DNA from 2 places in the Microbacterium sp. NPDC055599 genome. Region 2 is predicted to be linked to the other one. Evidence: predicted binding sites of a transcription regulator. Region 2 holds the regulator's gene; the other holds the start of a gene.

Region 1 (4,306 bases), on a different contig from region 2:
AGGATACGGCCGACGGCGCACCCGATCACGCGAAAGCGCCGGAAACTACGGACGGCGCACCCGATCACACGAGCGCGCCGGAAGCTACGGATGGCGGACCCGATCACACGAACGCGCCGGAACCCGCGGACCTCGGTACCCCTCGCATGAGCGCGCCGGACGGCGGGGTCTCCGGCAGACGACGGCGCTTCCGGTTCCCGACGGCGCTGCTGCTGACGTGCGCCGCGCTGGGCGTGGCCGGCGGGCTGCTGCTCGCTCCCGCGAACTGGGTGTCGACGATCCTGTTCCCGGGGCTGCCGTTCATGAGCGTCGCTCTCGCCGGCCTGTGGCTGCTGCCGTCGGTGATCGCCCTGCGCCTGCTGCGCGCGCCGCTCGTGGGTCTGCTGGTCGGGTTGCTGGCCGGGCTCGTGATCGTGCCGTTCTCCGGGTACGGCTTCGGCAGCGTGGCGACGAACCTGTGGTGGGCGGCCTTCACCGAGCTGCCGTTCCTGTTCGTGATGTGGCGCTACTGGGGCACGTGGCTGCACTACGTCGGGGCCGTGGTGGTGGGGGTCGTGTATCCCCTGCTCGCGTGGGCGTCGTTCGACCTGGGCGGTTTCACCCTTCCGGTGCAGCTGCTCTTCTTCGCGATCACACTCGCGAGCTGTGTCGCCGCCACCGCCCTCGGCATCCTGATCGCTGATCGCCTGCGCGCCGCCGGAGTCGGCCGCAGCCGCTGACCCCGCCTCGACGCGACTCGAGCCCACCCCCACCACCCGAACACCCGTCAGGCGGCGATGTCGAAGCGGGCCCGCCCACCGAGCCGAGGCGTGCGTGCGGGGTCGATGTACCGCGGAGGCACGAACCACACCCTCGCCATCCCGCCGCCGCTACCACCGCCACCACTGCCGCGTTCGCCGCTGTCGATGTGGATGTCCCACCCGTTGTCGTGGATGCGATGGTGACACGTCTCGCACAGCAGCACCCCGTTGGACAGATCCGTCGGCCCGCGGTCGCGCGACCACCACCGGATGTGATGCGCCTTCGTCATCTCCGGCGGCAACCCGCACATCGCACACCCCCCGTCCCGCTCCACCAGCGCCAGCCGCTGCGCCCGGGTGAACAACCGCTTCTCCCGCCCCCAGTCCAACACCTCACTGCCCCCGCCGAGCACACACGGGATCACCCCGCCGCCCGCCGCCATCCGCCGCACCGCCCCGACGCTCACCGGCTGATCGATCCCGTCCACCTGCGCCGACCCCGACCCCGCCTCCAGATCCCCCAGGCCCACCCGCACCACCACCGTCGCCCCGGCCAGCGGCAACCGCGACGCACACCCGAGCACGTGCCCCGCGAACGCCGCCAACGCATCCGCCTGGATCATCGGCACCGTACGACGGTCCGCATCCGGAGCCCCCGCATCCGGCGCCTCCTGACGCGCCGCGAACGCTGCCGACACGAACCCCCGGATCGCCGCCACCACCGGCGCCGCCGTCTCCGCATCCAGCACCGCGTTCAGATGCACCATCCCGTCACGCTCGAACAGCGTCAACGACCGACGCGACCGCTGCTCCTCCGCCCGCGGCTCCACCCCATCCGGATCGACCCACGCCTCCGCCCGCACCACCAACCGCCGCACCTCATCCACCGACAACCCCGCCGCCTGCTCCACCAGCACCCGCTCGGCCTCCGCCACCCGAGCAGCACCCACGGCCACCCGGCATCGGTCGAGCACACCGACGATCAGCGCGGCCGCCGGCGCACCGAGCGCACCCGCGGCCAACGCCTCCCGCACGGACGGGTACTTCGCGGGCAGTCGCTGCCCCAGGAGGTCGGCGCGCGGGGCCGTGGCCTCGCCCACCGCCACCAGTCGCGCCGCCTCTCCCGTCGAGACTCCGGTCGTCGCGGCGATCAGCCTCGCCGGGTTCCGATAGCCCTGCTGCTTCGCCAGGCTGCCGGCACCGAGCTCAGGCCGCGACTCCCGCGCGATGCCCGCTCCCACCGACACGTGCACCGCGTCGAGGCGTCTCCGCAGCACACCGATCGCGTCGTTCACCGCGATCAACTGCTCGCGGTTCAGGTCCATCGGATCGCCCGCGCCACCCCACGCGGCGTCGAGGCGGGACATCGCCTCGTGCAAACCGGAGAGTGTGGTCATGCCCTGATTCTACCGTCGACGGCGGCGAGTTTCGTATCTTTGTTCGAATCGAGAACCGGGATATCGGGCTGGCGAGAAGGCCACCGACGCCCTCCACGGACCGCACGGTGGCGCCCGACGGAACGAGCTCGCAGACCACGCCCTCGCGACCCGATCGTCCCCGCGGGAGCACCCATCGATAGCATCGGCGGCATGGACTGGCGTGACGACCGCATCCGCTCCGCCGCGCGGGGAGAGAACCCGACGCTGCTCGCCGAACTGCCCGGCGGCTACGCGGTGATCGGCGATGTGCAGTTCCTCCCCGGCTACTGCGTGCTGCTCGGCACGGATCCGGAGGCCACCGCGCTGGCGGACCTGCCGCGGGAGGAACGGGTACGGTTCCTCGCCGCCGTCGACCTCCTCGCCACGGCCGTGGAGCACGCCTGCAGAGAGGTCGATCCGGCGTTCCGTCGCATCAACATCGACATCCTCGGCAACACCGACGCCTTCGTCCACGCCCACATCTGGCCCCGCTACGAGTGGGAAGCGCCCGACCTGAGGTCCTGGCCCGTCTGGCGCTACGACCCCTCGAACTGGCACGACGCCGCCACCCGCCTCGGCCCGCAGCACGACGATCTCCGGGCCCGCATCACGGCCCACCTCCGACGCCTCTCCGCCGCCGACTCGATCTCGATCGCGCGCCGCCCCGCCCCCTGACGCGATCCATCCCCCGCTCCGCCCCTGTCGCGGCCTCACAAACGCACCCCGGACCACCTCGCCCGGCACGTCTCCGACCCCGCACACGGGCCGCACCGAACCACTCGGGCTACTTCACACTCCCCTGCGTCAGCCCGCCGACGAGCCACTTCTGCAGGAACAGCGCGAGCAGGTAGATCGGGATGAGGCCGGCGAGGCTGGCGGCGGCCATCTGCCCGAACATCACCTCGCGTCCGCCCTGCATGAGCGCGATGCCGACCGGGAGGGTCTGCGAGTCGATGCTCTGCGTGAGCAGCAGCGGGATGAGGAAGTCGTTGTACGCGAGGATGAACACGATGATCGACACGGCCACGATGCCGGGCGCGGTGAGCGGGAGGATGACCGCCCACAGGGTGCGCAGCGGTCCGCAGCCGTCGATCTGCGCGGCCTCGTCGACCTCGAACGGGATCGCGCGGAAGAACCCGTCCAGCAGCCACACGGCGACCGGGGTGAGCAGCAGGCCCTCCACGATGCCGAGCCCGATCACGGAGTCCATCAGCCCGGCGGTGCGCACCAGCACGAACAGCGGGATGATCGCGACGATCGGCGGGGCGACGTAGGCGGAGACGATCAGCCCGAGGGTCTGCTTCCCGCCCGCGCGGAGCCGCGCCATGGCGTAGTTGGCGGGGATCGAGACGACGAGCGACACCAGCACCGCCACGAGCGCGGCACCGAGGGAGTTGCGCAGGTAGGTGAGGATGGGCCAGTTCTCGAACGCGCCGACCCAGTTCTCGAACGCGAGACGCGAGGGCAGGATGCGGGTGGACAGGATGTCGTCCGGGCTCTTGAACGACATGCCCACCATGTACAGCACGGGCAGCAGGGCGAGCACGATCGCGACGAGGATCACGACCCACTTCACGACGGTGACGAGCACGGACGGGCGACCGGGGCGCGAGATGTTCGAGGTGCGGCTGCGGCGACGACGGCGGCGCGCGTCCGGCACGACCAGCGTGACGGTCGCGCTGTCGGAGGCGTGGTCGGAGGTGCGGAGTGTGAGCGACATGTCAGCTCTCCCTGTGCAGGCGCTGCCGGACGGCGTTGAGCGGCAGGATGACGATGGTGACCAGCACCAGGAACGCGATGGTCTGCGCGGCGGCAGCCCCCACGTCGAAGGTCTGCAACCCGGTGCGGTAGATCTCGAAGCTGCTGACGGTGGTGTCGAAGCCGGGTCCGCCGCCGGTCATGATGAACACCAGGTCGAACACCTTGAACGACACCACGAGCTTGAGCAGCAGCACGGTGACCAGGCTCGGCAGCACGAGCGGGAACGTGATGCGCCAGAACGTCTGCCACACCCCGGCGCCGTCGACCTGCGAGGCCTCGTACACCTCGGTCGGCAGGGTCTGCAGCGCGGCGAACACGAGCAGCACGCAGAAGGGCGTCCACTGCCACGCGTCGACCACGATCAGCGAGACCATCGCCGCCGGGCTC
Region 2 (4,306 bases):
TACTCCGCCTCGGCGATGTGGTGCGGGTCACGGCCGCCGAGCACGCGCACGTGCACCGTCAGCGCCGCGTTGAACGCGATGGCCTCGAAGGAGTGGCGCACGAGCGAGCCCGTGAAGTGCCCGCCGATGAGGTGCTGCTCGAAACCGACGGGCTCGCCCTCGTGCACGAGGTACGGACGACCGGAGATGTCGACGACGGCCTGCGCCAGCGCCTCGTCGAGCGGCACGAGCGCATCGCCGTAGCGGGAGATGCCCGCCTTGTCGCCCAGCGCCTCCAGGATGGCCTGACCCAGCACGATCGAGACGTCTTCCACCGTGTGGTGCGCGTCGATGTGCGTGTCACCGGAGGCGCGGACGGTGAGATCGGTCAGCGAGTGCTTCGCGAACGCCGTCAGCATGTGGTCGAAGAACGGCACCGAGGTGTCGATGCGGCTCACCCCGGTGCCGTCGAGGTTCAGCTCCAGCTCGACGGTCGACTCCGACGTGCTGCGCACACGACGCGCGGTGCGGGCGGGGTTCGCGGGGGTGGTCATGATGCCGATCCTATCGAGGCCAGGGCGTCCAGGAACGCGGTCGTCTCGGCCTCGGTGCCCGCGCTGACGCGGAGGTGGCCGGGGATGCCGACGTCACGCACGAGCACACCGCGGTCGTACAACTGCCGCCACGTGGCCTGCGGGTCGGCCACGCCACCGAACAGCACGAAGTTCGACCAGGACTCGTGGGGCGTGTACCCCAGTGCCTCCAGCGTCGCTGTGATGCGGTCGCGCTGCTCGACGATCTCCTCGACCATGCCGAGCATCACGTCGGCGTTGCGCAGCGCCGCCACCGCCGCGGCCTGCGTGAGCGCGCTCAGGTGGTACGGCAGCCGCACGAGGCGGAGCGCATCGATGAACGCGGGGTCTGCGGCCAGGTAGCCGACGCGCGCTCCGGCGAACGCGAAGGCCTTGCTCATGGTGCGCGACACAGCGAGCCGCGGACGGCCGTCGAGGAGCGTGAGCGCGGACGGCGCGTCGTGCGGTGCGAACTCCTGATACGCCTCGTCGACGATCACCACGCCGCGCGCGGCCTCGTAGACCGCCGCGACGACGTCGAGCCCGAGCGGCGTACCGGTGGGGTTGTTGGGCGAGCACAGGATCACCACGTCGGGGTCGGCGCCGCGCACCTGTTCCGCGGCTTCCTCCGGGGTGATCGAGTAGTCGGGGTGCCGGGTGCCGGCGACCCATGACGCACCCGTGCCCTGCGCGATCAGCGGATACATCGAGTAGGTCGGAGCGAAGCCGAACGCCGTCCGCCCCGGTCCGCCGAACGCCTGCAGGATGTGCTGCAGCACCTCGTTCGAGCCGTTGCCCGCCCAGATCTGCTCGGCCGTGAGCCCGTGACCGAGGTAGTCCGCGAACGCCTCCCGCAGCGTGGTGAACTCCCGGTCGGGATAGCGGTTGACGTCGCGGATCGCCACGGCGATGTCGTCGAGGATGTCACTGGCGACCTCGTCAGGAACGGGATGCGTGTTCTCGTTGACGTTGAGGGCGATCGGGAGCGGTGCCTGCGGTGCGCCGTACGGAGTGAGTCCGCGCAGATCGTCGCGCAGCGGGAGATCGTTGAGGGAGAGGGTCACCCTATCCATGTTAAGAGGACGAGGCGGCACCGACGGCCATGCGTCACTCCGCGTACTGCGCCGGGATCGCGAGCTCCTGACCGATCTGGATCTCTCCGCCGCGGAGCAGGTTCATGCGGCTGATGTCGCCGATCACGTCGCGCGGGTCGGCCTCGGGAGCGATCGAGCCGGCGATCGACCAGAGGGTGTCACCGGGCATGACCGTGATGGTCTCGACGGCGTCCACGGGCTTGTCGGCACCGGAGGCGATGGCGCTGCCGCCGCTGATCGCCGCGAAGGCGATGCCGACGGCGAGCGGGACGGACGCGACCGCGAGCAGCACACCGCGACCGCGAGCCGTGAGCCGGAGCCGCGTGGCCGGACGGGCCGTGGCGGAGATCGCGGTCGCGGTGCTGAGGCTGATGGTGCTCATGTCTGCTCCTTCACTGTCCCGGCGCCGCGAGGGCCCGGGGAGGTTGGCGTAGCGTTCGCATCCGCGACTCGGCCGGGAGCCGTGAATGCGAAGCTACGTTCCGAAGATATCTTCGAGTTCGAACATCTGTCAAGCTGTCTTCGAAACCCTGTCCACGAATCGTCCGACACGCTCGAACAGATCTTCCAGATCGGCGCGATTCTCGGATACGGTTTCGACAAGGACACCCCACCACGGGCCACCGACATTCGAAGAGCGACGTCGGATCTCACGCACTGAAGGAGCATCATGAGCGAGACCACAGCCCCGGAGTCGGAGGCGCCGCGGACCCGCCGTCGCAAGAGCCTCAGCCCCAAGCAGATGGCGATCCTGGAGGTCATCCAGGCCGCCATCGCCCAGAACGGCTACCCGCCGAGCATGCGCGAGATCGGCGACGCCGTCGGGCTCAAGTCGCTCTCCAGCGTCACGCACCAGCTCGGCCAGCTGGAGCTGAGCGGCTACCTGCGTCGAGACCCGGGAAAGACGCGGGCCATGGAGGTGCTGATCGACCTGCCCGGCACCGGCTCCGGCGCCGAGAACCCGGCCGATGTCACGACTCCCGTCGGCGACGCCGCGCTCGTGCCCCTCGTCGGCCGCATCGCCGCCGGCGTGCCCATCACCGCGGACCAGCAGGTCGAGGAGATCTTCCCGCTCCCCCGGCAGCTCGTCGGCAAGGGCGACCTGTTCATGCTCAAGGTCTCCGGCGAGTCGATGATCGACGCCGCCATCTGCGACGGCGACTGGGTCGTCGTCCGCTCGCAGCACGACGCCGAGAACGGCGAGATCGTCGCGGCGATGCTCGACGGCGAGGCCACCGTCAAGGTGCTCCGTCGCCGCGATGGACACACGTGGCTGCTGCCGCGGAACACCGCCTTCGAGCCCATCCTCGGCGACGAGGCCGTGGTGCTCGGCAAGGTCGTCGCGGTGCTGCGAGCCGTCTGACCCGGACACGACGAAGGCCCTCCCCGATCGCTCGGAGAGGGCCTTCGTCACATCATCAGACCGAGGCGCCCACCTCGGCGCGCACGCGGCGCGTGGCCTCGACGATGTTCCGCAGCGACGCGGTGGTCTCCTCGTAGCCGCGGGTCTTGAGGCCGCAGTCCGGGTTGACCCAGAGCTGCCGCGTGGGGATCTCCTCCACGGCGCGACGCAGCAGGGACTCCACCTCCTCCACCGCGGGAACCCGCGGGGAGTGGATGTCGTAGACGCCGGGGCCGATGCCGTGGTCGAACCCGGCCTCGGCGATGTCCGCGACGACCTCCATCCGGCTGCGGGCGGCCTCGATGGACGTGACGTCGGCGTCCAGCGCGCGGATCGCGTCGATCACGACACCGAACTCCGAGTAGCAGAGGTGCGTGTGCACCTGCGTGCCCGGTGCTGCCCCACCGGTCGCCAGACGGAACGACGCCACCGACCAGTCCAGGTAGGACGGCTGATCGGCCTTCTTCAGCGGCAGCAGCTCGCGCAGGGCCGGCTCGTCGACCTGGATCACGGCGATGCCCGCAGCCTCGAGGTCGGCGATCTCCTCGCGCAGCGCCAGGGCGACCTGGTTCGCGGTCTCCCCCAGCGGCTGGTCGTCGCGCACGAACGACCACGCGAGGATCGTCACCGGCCCCGTGAGCATGCCCTTGAGGTGCTTCGCGGTGAGCGACTGCGCGTATCCGGACCAGTCGACCGTGATCGGTGCCGGCCGGGAGACGTCGCCCCACAGGATCGACGGGCGTGTGGCGCGGGAGCCGTACGACTGCACCCACCCGTGCTCCGTGACCGCGAAGCCGTCGAGGTTCTCGGCGAAGTACTGCACCATGTCGTTGCGCTCCGGCTCCCCGTGCACCAGCACGTCGAGTCCGAGGTCCTCCTGCAGCGACACGACCGCGGCGATCTCCCGGCGCAGGAAGTCGTCGTAGTCGTCGCGGGGGATCTCACCGCGCGTGAACCGTGCCCGTGCGCGACGGATGTCGGCGGTCTGCGGGAACGACCCGATCGTCGTCAGGGGCAGGACCGGGAGGCCGAGCGCCTCCTGCGCACTCTCCCGCTCCTCGTAGGACACCCGCGAGAAGTCGGCGTCGACCAGCGCCCGCTCGCGCACCGCGCCGTCGCGCACGCCGGGCGCATCCAGCCGGTCGCGCAGGGCCGCCGAGGCCTCGTCGAGCTCGGCGGCGATCGCCTCGGGGCCGTGCGACAGCCCGCGGGCCAGCACGCCGACCTGCTGCACCTTCTGATCGGCGAACGCCAGCCAC

What was found. The regulator LexA, encoded in region 2, represses DNA repair genes until DNA is damaged. The targets are predictions, from matches to a motif close to TCGAACANNTGTTCGA.
Region 1: the regulator LexA is predicted to act here: its motif matches at 2,169-2,184, upstream of ACWGQ1_RS18070 (DUF222 domain-containing protein).

What each region holds. Positions count from the first base shown of each region.
Region 1 covers NZ_JBSHIM010000028.1:7,551-11,856, forward strand. The annotation lists gene ACWGQ1_RS18065 (ECF transporter S component) at 147-719, shown strand; gene ACWGQ1_RS18070 (DUF222 domain-containing protein) at 767-2,137, opposite strand; gene ACWGQ1_RS18075 (HIT family protein) at 2,330-2,833, shown strand; gene ACWGQ1_RS18080 (ABC transporter permease subunit) at 2,943-3,878, opposite strand; gene ACWGQ1_RS18085 (carbohydrate ABC transporter permease) at 3,880-4,306, opposite strand, start outside.
Region 2 covers NZ_JBSHIM010000008.1:9,569-13,874, forward strand. The annotation lists gene hisB (imidazoleglycerol-phosphate dehydratase HisB) at 1-533, opposite strand, end outside; gene ACWGQ1_RS09185 (histidinol-phosphate transaminase) at 530-1,624, opposite strand; gene ACWGQ1_RS09190 (LysM peptidoglycan-binding domain-containing protein) at 1,659-2,027, opposite strand; gene lexA (transcriptional repressor LexA) at 2,316-3,008, shown strand; gene metE (5-methyltetrahydropteroyltriglutamate--homocysteine S-methyltransferase) at 3,064-4,306, opposite strand, start outside.